Regions from separate parts of the Aliirhizobium sp. YIM B11859 genome, predicted to be linked through region 2. Evidence: predicted binding sites of a transcription regulator. Region 2 holds the regulator's gene; each other region holds the start of a gene.

Region 1 (2,198 bases), on a different contig from region 2:
TGACCTTGCGCACCTCATGAACAACGTCGCGGTGGCGATCGCTGGCACCGGAGGACCGCTTCACGCCTCAGAACTTGCCGCATGGTCTCCTGACGACCTTGGTCATATCTGCGTTTTGCGAGGCGAACTGGCAATCGCGTCCCGCAATGCCACTGCTTTGAGATCATCCGCCGGCTGCCTCGAACAAAGCTTGCAGCAAAGAGAGGATAGCGCCGAAGCCCATGCAGTGCTTTCCAATGTCCTGATGTTTCTCAACCGGTTGTCAGGTGAAACAACGCAACAGAGCGCCATGATTACTCACGCCAACCGCGCTGTCGAACTATCGCCGACCTCTGGACGGGCAGCGCTTAGCCAGATGAGTGCGTATTACCAGGCCGGAAGAGCGGATGAGGCGGTCGCGGCGGCGAGACGAGCCATATCGCTGGGTGGTCTAAATCCGGATACGCTCAGCAAGGCTTCACTCGTCATCTATCTGACTGGTCGATGGGACGAAGGCTTGAACCTTGCAGATGCCGCCCTCTCCAACGCCGGCGTCTATAAGCCGGTTGGAGCGAACCTGGTGCTTATGCTGGATGCCTATCGCCGCGGAAATCTTCAGACTGCAATCCAGAGGGTCGATGATGCGGCCAGGCCGGATCCGGTCGCGACATTGGTAAAGCTTGCCGCTATGCAACGGCTGGGAGCAGATAGAGCTCAACTTCTGGCCGCCTTGGCAAAGGCGCGCACACAATATGTGGATTTCGACAAAATGCTGGTGTCGGTTGTCGCCAGCAGACGTTTCGAACCTTCGCTCGCCTCAGCGCTTGGGGCGCCACTTGTACAGATCGCGCATGATTTTGGTCCGGTGCAGACGGCCGGCGTGGGATTTGACCGTTAGAACTTGCCGCTCACATTGAAAAACACCGCATCGCCTTTCATACGGTTGTCGACTGCCAGTTCATAGGCCCAACTAAGGCTGAGATCTACCCCCCTGCCTTCCCCAAACGCTGCCGATCCAGCTGACACTGGAACCATCAATGAGGCAAGAACGTTTGAAGAACAAATTCAGGAGATCGTTATGAGTGACAACCCAAAAACCGATACCTCATCCAACACGCAGAAAGACCCGGACGACTGGGTCAGCGGTGACGAGCCGATGACTGGCGCGCAACGCTCCTATCTCAAGACCTTGTCGGAGCAGGCGCATCAGCCGGAGGCCTATGGCGAGGATTTGACTAAGGCGGAGGCCTCAAAACGGATCGATGAACTCAAGCAGTCGCTCGATCTGGAATGACGCATGAACCGGTGGCGCGTCAAACGTCCGGCGGTGGACGCCCAAGCGGAACTTTTGTTCGCTGCAGCACTTATTGATCGTCAACCGTGAAAGGACGCGACTGTGTCAGACCTGACGCTTGGTGAACCGATCCCAACAGGCATTCCGGCATTGAGCCGGTCAGCAGCGCAGAGGTGCAAGAGGCCGCCGAGGCGGTCGTACGAGCGGTCTATCGGCAGCATGACGTCCGGCTACTCCGACAGCCAGTTGTTCGATCAGTTGCTGCTGTTCCCGATGAAGCTCGGCCTCTCGATAGCACTTGCCTCGACGGCGATGCTCGTAGCCCGATCGCGATGACGAAGCGGCTGCAGACGACAGGCATCATTCAATAAAGGACGCTTCTTCGTCCGTCTCGCTTTCGCCGCCTTCCGAGGCGGCGATCTCGTTTTGAACCGCATGTCGGCTGAGCAGCCCGGCATCCTCAAGCGCTTCGATGTTTGGCAAGTCGCGCAGCGTCTCCATACCGAAGGCCGAAAGGAAGTGCGGCGTCGTCACATAGGTGTACGGCGCCCCGGGCGTCGGGCTACGTGGCCCGGAGCCGATGAAACCCGCGCCACGCAGATTGCCGATGGTGTCGCGGCTGACTTCCTTGCCAAAAATCTTCGACAGCTCGCCGCGGGTCACCGGCTGGAAATATCCCACCGCCATCAGCACCATCGCCTCGAACTTGGAGAGGGCTGCTGCCCCTCCCCGCGTCGGCGCTGATGAAGCGCGGATCGTCTCGGCGAACCGCGGTCGGGTTCGATGCTGCCAGCCGCCGGCGACCGATACCAGCTCGTAGGGCCGGGAACTAAGTTCCTCGCGCAGATCATCAATGAGCAGCTCGATACTACAGTCTCTTCCCACCACGCGCGCTAGCGTCTAGCGGCTGACCGGCTCGGCCGAG
Region 2 (2,198 bases):
CAAGGATCGTGCCGAACGGCTGCCGGCAAAAGTGGTCGCCATGGCGCGAAAGCGAATGCAGGAAGCGAGTGGCAGCCGTTTTGCCTGCCAGCCGAAGGCGTGGTGCGCCTTTACAGCGGGCGACGTCATCGTCGTTGTCGTCGAGGATGGTCGCTTCACAGGGGCTGCCTGTGACATTGCCGGTCTCGTCATCGCGCCACGGGCGCGGTTCGATCAGTGCCGGTCAGGGACGCCCCTGCTGAGCGGCAAAACGCTGCGCAAGACAGGCTCGCTCGAGATCGATTTTGCCGGTTCTTTTATGCCCGAGCAATGGATGGTGAAAGCAGGCATGCAGGCCGCAACACGACCGTGGAACGTTCACCGCCAATATGACTGGCGGCGTGATGTCTATGACGGGTCATTGCCTGACTGGCTGGTCGAGGCTCAACAACAACCCCCGGAAGAGCTCGGCACCATACAAAGCGCCTCATCAATTCCGGTTGCAGGACAGGGCGGTGACCTGCAGACCACGTATGATCCAGCCGAACTTAGTGATACCGGCGGATGAGGCCAACCAGCTTACCCTGAACCTTGACCCGGTCGGGCGGAAAGATGCGGGTCTCATAAGCAGGGTTGGCGGCTTCCAGCGCGATCGATCCACCCTTGCGGCGGAACCGCTTCAGCGTGGCTTCCTCGTCGTCGACAAGTGCCACGATGATATCGCCCGGGTTCGCGGTGTTGCCGTTACGGATGATAACGGTGTCGCCGTCGAGGATGCCGGCCTCGATCATCGAATCGCCCTTCACCTCCAGCGCATAATGTTCGCCGGAGCCCAGCATCTCGACAGGCACGGAAATATCATGGGTGTTGTTCTGAATGGCCGAAATCGGCACGCCGGCCGCGATGCGGCCCATGACGGGAACGCTTGCGGAGGATGGTTCGTTTACAGAGGCCGGTGCAGCGGGGGCAGGGGCGGGTATTTTTTTACCGAGGCTTCCCTCGATGACGCTCGGCGAAAAACCGCGCTTGGGCTGCAGCGTCTGCACATAGGATTCGGGAAGCTTGATGACTTCGAGCGCACGGGCCCGGTTCGGTAGCCTGCGGATGAAGCCGCGCTCTTCCAGCGCCGTAATCAGCCGGTGAATGCCCGATTTGGAGGCGAGGTCGAGCGCATCCTTCATCTCGTCGAAAGAAGGTGGGATGCCGGACTCCTTCATACGTTCATGTATGAACAGAAGCAGTTCCTGTTGCTTGCGGGTGAGCATCTTGATGCACCTTCAGATTTGAAACAAATGCAGAACGGACACTATATGTTCCATATGTGTTCCGCAAGTCCCTAAATTTTCGTGAAAACATCATAACTTTCTGAGATGCCGGATGACGTTCTCAGTCGGAATCTACTTGCGCTTGCCGGCGGTCTGCCCAATCTACTGCCGGCGGATCAAAGTCTGGGGGACGTGCGTGACTGCAAGGAAAATCGATCATCTCGTTTTGCCGGTCGGCAACCTCGTCCTGGCACGGGAACGGCTGTCGGCACTTGGGTTCACCGTGGCGCCGGACGGCCTTCACCCGTTCGGCACGGCCAATGCCTGTATCTTCCTGGAGGACGGCACCTATCTGGAGCCGTTGGCGCTGGCCGACCGTCGTAAAGCGGGGGCGGCGGTCAAGCGCGGCAACGTCTTCGTTGAACGCGACATGGCCTTTCGCGGACGCCGGGGGCGCCAGGGGCTTTCGGCGATCGTGGTTGCAAGCGACGACGCGTCAGGCGATCACCGGCGTTTTGTCGAGAACGGAATATCCGCCGGAGAGCCGCTGGAGTTCGCACGTATCATCAAGTCACCGGAAGGCGACGAAAGAGAAGGTCGGTTCCGGCTGGCCTTTGCCGCCGAACAGGAGGCTGTCGATTTTTTCGCTTTTGCCTGTCAGCGGGTGGTCTCCTTTCCGCAGGACATGGGATCGCTGCGCTCGCATGCGAATGCCGTCACCGGGTTGAAGGAGGTCGTTCTGGCCGCCGAGACGCCGCCCGAATCGGCGTCACTGCTGCAGAATGTCCTTTCTGTCGACGGCGAAGACGGCGAGTCTGGCATGGTGTTTGCCGTCGAGAATGCCAGGGTGCGGGTCCTAGATCGCGAGCAGTTGCTGCAGGAATTCGGGCTTGCCGGTCCGGCGGTTGCCACGGGGCTTTCCGGCCAGGCCGTGATATTCCGTACCGCCGATCT
Region 3 (2,198 bases), on a different contig from region 2:
AGCGCCAGAATGCGTCGGTCGTTGACGAAGGTGAGGGCCTTTTGTCCCTCTGGCGAGATGAAATTGGCGGTCATGAAGGTTCCACTCTAGGAAGAGAGAAAGGGGAGCCGGGTTGCGGCTTTTCTCAAGGGTAATCCGGAAAACTGGATGGCCGATGCTGCCGCCAAGCATCGTTCCATCTCCAAGACGCCGCTCCAGAGCCGGCGCCGGTTCGACAAGCATGCGGAAGGAAGCGCTGCTGGCCTCTTCGCCCCCCGCATGCCGCAGAAGCAAAAGCGGCCGTCCCGCCGCTTTTGCCCGAAGTTTCAGCCTTCGGCTTTCCGTCAGGCCGAAAGGTTTGGGATTGCCATGGATTTCCAGGATCGTCGCAGCGAAGGCCTTGCTGGTAAGGGCCGCCTCCGCAAGCCAGAGAGCGTCGTCCAGCCTGCGGGGCGAGGCGTGAAAAACCAGATGAGGATCGATGCCGATTTGCCTGATGCCTCCGGCATAAGGAATTCCAGCCTCGTTTGCCGAAAATCCGTCTGCAATCCAGAGCACTGGCCCGTCTGAAAGGTTCCGGGCCTTCATTAATGCCACGAGCGAGAGAGCAAAACCACTGGCCGCACCGGCATCGTAAAGGGTATGCGAGCGTATTTCGGTGAGACTATCCAGCCTTAAGCCACCATCCAGCGCCTCGTCGAAAACCGGAATATCGAAACACAGTCTTGTCTGCCCTGCCTTGTGCGCATCCTCGTCTGGTTCTACGGCAAAATTCTCCTGTTTTGCCGCAACCTCTGTCGGCAAAGGCTTGCCTTCCAATCTGGCAATCTGTTTGCGCAGGGCAAAAACCGTCTCCCGCGCCGTGGCATTGTCCGCCATGGCGTCAGCTCCAATCCATTTGTTCACTTTATGTTCCTATGGATTCCAGAGCCATCGAAAAGAGTCAACAACGCAAAGACAGGAATCTTTTCCTGATTAGCTATAGCAATGATTCTTATCTCGAAAAAAAACGCCATCGGCCTTATATGTGACCTGTAAAAGGGAGGCCTCATGGCTCGCATCGACCAAACCAACGACTGGCAGGATCGCCATGCGCCAACGATAAGTACCTTTGAATCGTTAGCGATCGAGGCCTATGGCCACCTTCCGCAGGAATTCAGAGCCCTTACGACAAACCTGATTATCGAGGTTGAAGAATTTCCGGACGACGAGGTTTTCGAGGACATGGCGCTGGAAACGCCATTCGACCTTCTTGGCCTTTTCGAAGGACGCGGGATTTCGGAACGGTTTACCGTCGAAACGGGAGAACTGCCCAACCGGATCAGGCTCTACCGGCGGCCGATCCTGGACTACTGGGCGGAAAACGAGGAAACTCTGGGCGACATCATCACCCATGTCCTGATCCATGAAATCGGTCACCATTTCGGCTTGAGTGACGATGACATGGAACGCATAGAAGCCAGCGCCGAGGATGCGATCCAGCGCTGACCCGTTCGGTGATTACTGTTCGCCAAGCTTCATGTCAGGATGATAATCCTTGCCGTCCACGGTTTTTGTCACAGCCTGGCCGCATTGCATTTCACCGCTTGTGGCATTGAATGAATAACTCGCGGAACCATGAAGTTCCCACCCTTTGTTCAGTGCCGCCGTGACCTTGTGGCAGAAGGAAGCGTCGTCCGGGCCGGTGAGGAAACGATAGAGTTTCATGATATCTTCTTTCTTGCAGCAATTGCGGAAATCTGGGCCAGAAGCTTCTTAGCCTCTTCAAAATGAAGGCGCTCGACCATTTTTCCATTTATGTTGACGACATTGAGACTTTTGGCACCGGGCGCTTCGAAAGCGGCAACAATTTCTTTGGCCTCCTCGAGGCTTTGCAGGTCGGGTGCGAAATGCCGGTTCGCTGCCTCGATCTGCGCCGGATGAACGAGCATTTTCCCTGAAAATCCCATGGCGCGGCCTTGTGCGCAATCAGCTTCAAAGCCGGCTTCATCCTTGAAATCGTTGAACACGCTGTCGACCACATCAACGCCATAGGCCCGGCCGGCAAGCACGATCTGCATCAACCATGGAACGAGATAGGCCCGGCCCTTCTGCGGCAACACGCCCGTCGCCTTGCGCAAATCATTCAGACCGACAACGAAGCATTGCAGTCCGGTGCCGCCGGCAGCGATTGAATTTGCATTCAACACACCTTTTGGCGTTTCGATCATCGCCCACAG
Region 4 (2,198 bases), on a different contig from region 2:
TTCGAGGTGGAAAAGGCGATCGACGTCAGCGCACAAGCAAAGCACTATGGATACTCGATCCGGTTGACAAAAGCTCTGGAGGAACGGCCGTTCGAATTCGTCTGCAAATATCTCAGGCTAGCTTAGCCTATATATTTCCGGCGCAGGTTCGATGCCGGACACCTTCATCGCCCCACGCATGATGACCGATAGCTTTAGCACCCATCTAATAACGGTTGGCCGTTCCCGGAGATTGTATCAGAACTATGCGCGAGCAAGCAGTGTCAACGATTTTGAGCTTCGTCGCAAGTCGACAGTCAGGCACGACCTGTCCGAGCGAAGTCGCACGAAGCCTCGCAAAGGATAACGACACTCCGCTCGACTGGCGCATATACATGCCGGTTGTTCACGACGCAGTCGATGCCCTTATCGAGCGAGGAGAGATCGTTCTGACATGGAAATCGGTTGCTATGAAAGAGCGAATCGGCCCCTACAGAATAAGTGCCCCAAGACACGGTCGCTAAAACGAACGAGTACTGCCAGTCACGCCTGTGCTCGCGCAAAGCCGCTTCCACGTACATGGAGCTTCGCGTCAACGAGCACGCAGAGGTGCCTATAGTCATCCAGTCGCAGAGAGCTTCGTCGTCGCGCGATTAATGTAGTCAACCAAGGCGCGAGCAGCGGCGAAGGATTTGACTGTTTCCTCGACCAAGTCGGTAGACGTTAACAACTGGTTTGAAACGCTGCGACACGCGCCGAAGTGCTTGAGATTGAAGAAATCGAGCGCATCGTGATTTTTTAGATACCCCCTGCCACATATTTCATGCCCGCCGGTCAAACCGTTCGGGAAATATTTCTGAAACAACGGACCTTCCACGATACCTCGCCATTTGCCGGTGTGGCTCGCAATTGTTTGCCGCAAAATGCGAGCGAGCCGAGGAGGCGGAAGTATTGCTCCCCCTCCGCTGTAAGAGGAGCCGGGGGAAATCTGCATAAAGTAGGTAGCAGCCGCGTTTCTCGATAACGAGACTAGGACAGTGATCGACCCGATACCGTTCAAAACAGTTGATCTCGCTAGGCATTTTCGTGGGTCGCTGTTCGCTTGTGCGACACGGGGATCCACCAATCCAGCGCTCGCGACGAGTTCCAATGTGAATTCGGTCAGGTTCCTGCGGGCAAGATCGAGACGAGTTTTGTTGTCGCCTATCCACTCGGCGCTTTGATTTCTAGACGCCTCGGACAAGAACTCCAAGGTTGGCTGGTCTATCATCGTATATTCCGTGTGGGACAAGCGGCTGCTATGATCAGCTAATAAAACATAAACGGAACGGAAATATGTCAGACGGCGAATCTGTTTGAATTGGCCGGCTATAAGCCGAAAGCCGTACATACCTTTTAAGGCTGCCCAGAAAAGTCCGCGAATTCGTTAGCAGGTCAAATCTAACTCGCGCCGCTCGGCGATGTGGGCACTGATCTGATTCAAGCGTACGAGGTGACATGCGAGATAGCGGTGATGGACCGGATTATTCCCTGTGAGTTTGCGATAGCTGTTGATGATCTCAATTAGGTCGGTACGGTCTTGCTCAAGTTTCGCGATATCCAGGAAAGTCATCTACGCCCTCATCGATTTGTGTCTCAAAACGGAGCATGATGAAAGTAGTTGCGTCGGTCCTAAAAGCAGGGTGAACCATCTATTAAGGTGGCTTGACGGCAGCTACGGTCTTGGGACAGCTCTAAGGAGGTCGGCTCAATAATTCGGCAACTGGGACGCCACAGTCGGCCCACTATTTTTGCTCTGGTGAAATGAAATCATATGGGTACGCTCCGTCTGAGTGAGCTTTCTGAAAACGAGATGACCAAAGGCTGGATGCTGTTGCCCTCCGTCTTCATCAGGGCGCGGAGTGCGCCGCTGTGAGAAGATCTATTCCGTCTGCTTTAAGTAACTAACTGACGAGCGGTTATCGACATCGATTAAAACTGGCTCTGGAACGGAAAATCTCACGGGGCGTTCCCACATCACTCACAACATCGTGAGCTTTGTGCGAGGGCGCCCCAATGACTGAACCCGTATCCGTAACGCACGCCAGAGGCGTGGTATCTGATCCCTACCTAAATTCGGCATACAACAAGGTATCGTGGGGCGCGATTTTTGCCGGCGTAGCGGTCGCGCTGGTTACCCAGCTTCTGCTCAACCTACTAGGTGCTGGGATTGGTGCTGC

Evidence for each region. Region 2 encodes LexA, which represses DNA repair genes until DNA is damaged. Its sites were predicted from a motif close to TGTTCNNNNTGTGTTCNG; they were not measured.
Region 1: AC2GXZ_RS29530 (DUF3072 domain-containing protein) is a predicted target of LexA. The motif match lies at 1,024-1,041, and genes of this name have one in related genera.
Region 3: AC2GXZ_RS26975 (ImuA family protein) is a predicted target of LexA. The motif match lies at 879-896, and genes of this name have one in related genera.
Region 4: AC2GXZ_RS30600 (DUF2461 family protein) is a predicted target of LexA. The motif match lies at 1,292-1,309, and genes of this name have one in related genera.

The regions. Positions count from the first base shown of each region.
Region 1 covers NZ_JBXHAY010000014.1:9,485-11,682, reverse strand. The annotation lists gene AC2GXZ_RS29535 (tetratricopeptide repeat protein) at 1-877, shown strand, start outside; gene AC2GXZ_RS29530 (DUF3072 domain-containing protein) at 1,058-1,273, shown strand; partial or broken gene scpB (SMC-Scp complex subunit ScpB) at 1,634-2,198, opposite strand, start outside.
Region 2 covers NZ_JBXHAY010000013.1:9,199-11,396, forward strand. The annotation lists gene AC2GXZ_RS29120 (ComEC/Rec2 family competence protein) at 1-547, shown strand, start outside; gene lexA (transcriptional repressor LexA) at 528-1,244, opposite strand; gene AC2GXZ_RS29130 (VOC family protein) at 1,441-2,198, shown strand, end outside.
Region 3 covers NZ_JBXHAY010000009.1:94,014-96,211, forward strand. The annotation lists gene AC2GXZ_RS26975 (ImuA family protein) at 1-858, opposite strand, end outside; gene AC2GXZ_RS26980 (metallopeptidase family protein) at 1,030-1,467, shown strand; gene AC2GXZ_RS26985 (DUF1737 domain-containing protein) at 1,480-1,686, opposite strand; gene AC2GXZ_RS26990 (HpcH/HpaI aldolase/citrate lyase family protein) at 1,683-2,198, opposite strand, start outside.
Region 4 covers NZ_JBXHAY010000017.1:30,784-32,981, reverse strand. The annotation lists gene AC2GXZ_RS30610 (DUF1543 domain-containing protein) at 1-126, shown strand, start outside; gene AC2GXZ_RS30605 (DUF3253 domain-containing protein) at 246-503, shown strand; gene AC2GXZ_RS30600 (DUF2461 family protein) at 599-1,249, opposite strand; gene AC2GXZ_RS30595 (hypothetical protein) at 1,406-1,591, opposite strand; gene AC2GXZ_RS30590 (PhnA-like protein) at 2,035-2,198, shown strand, end outside.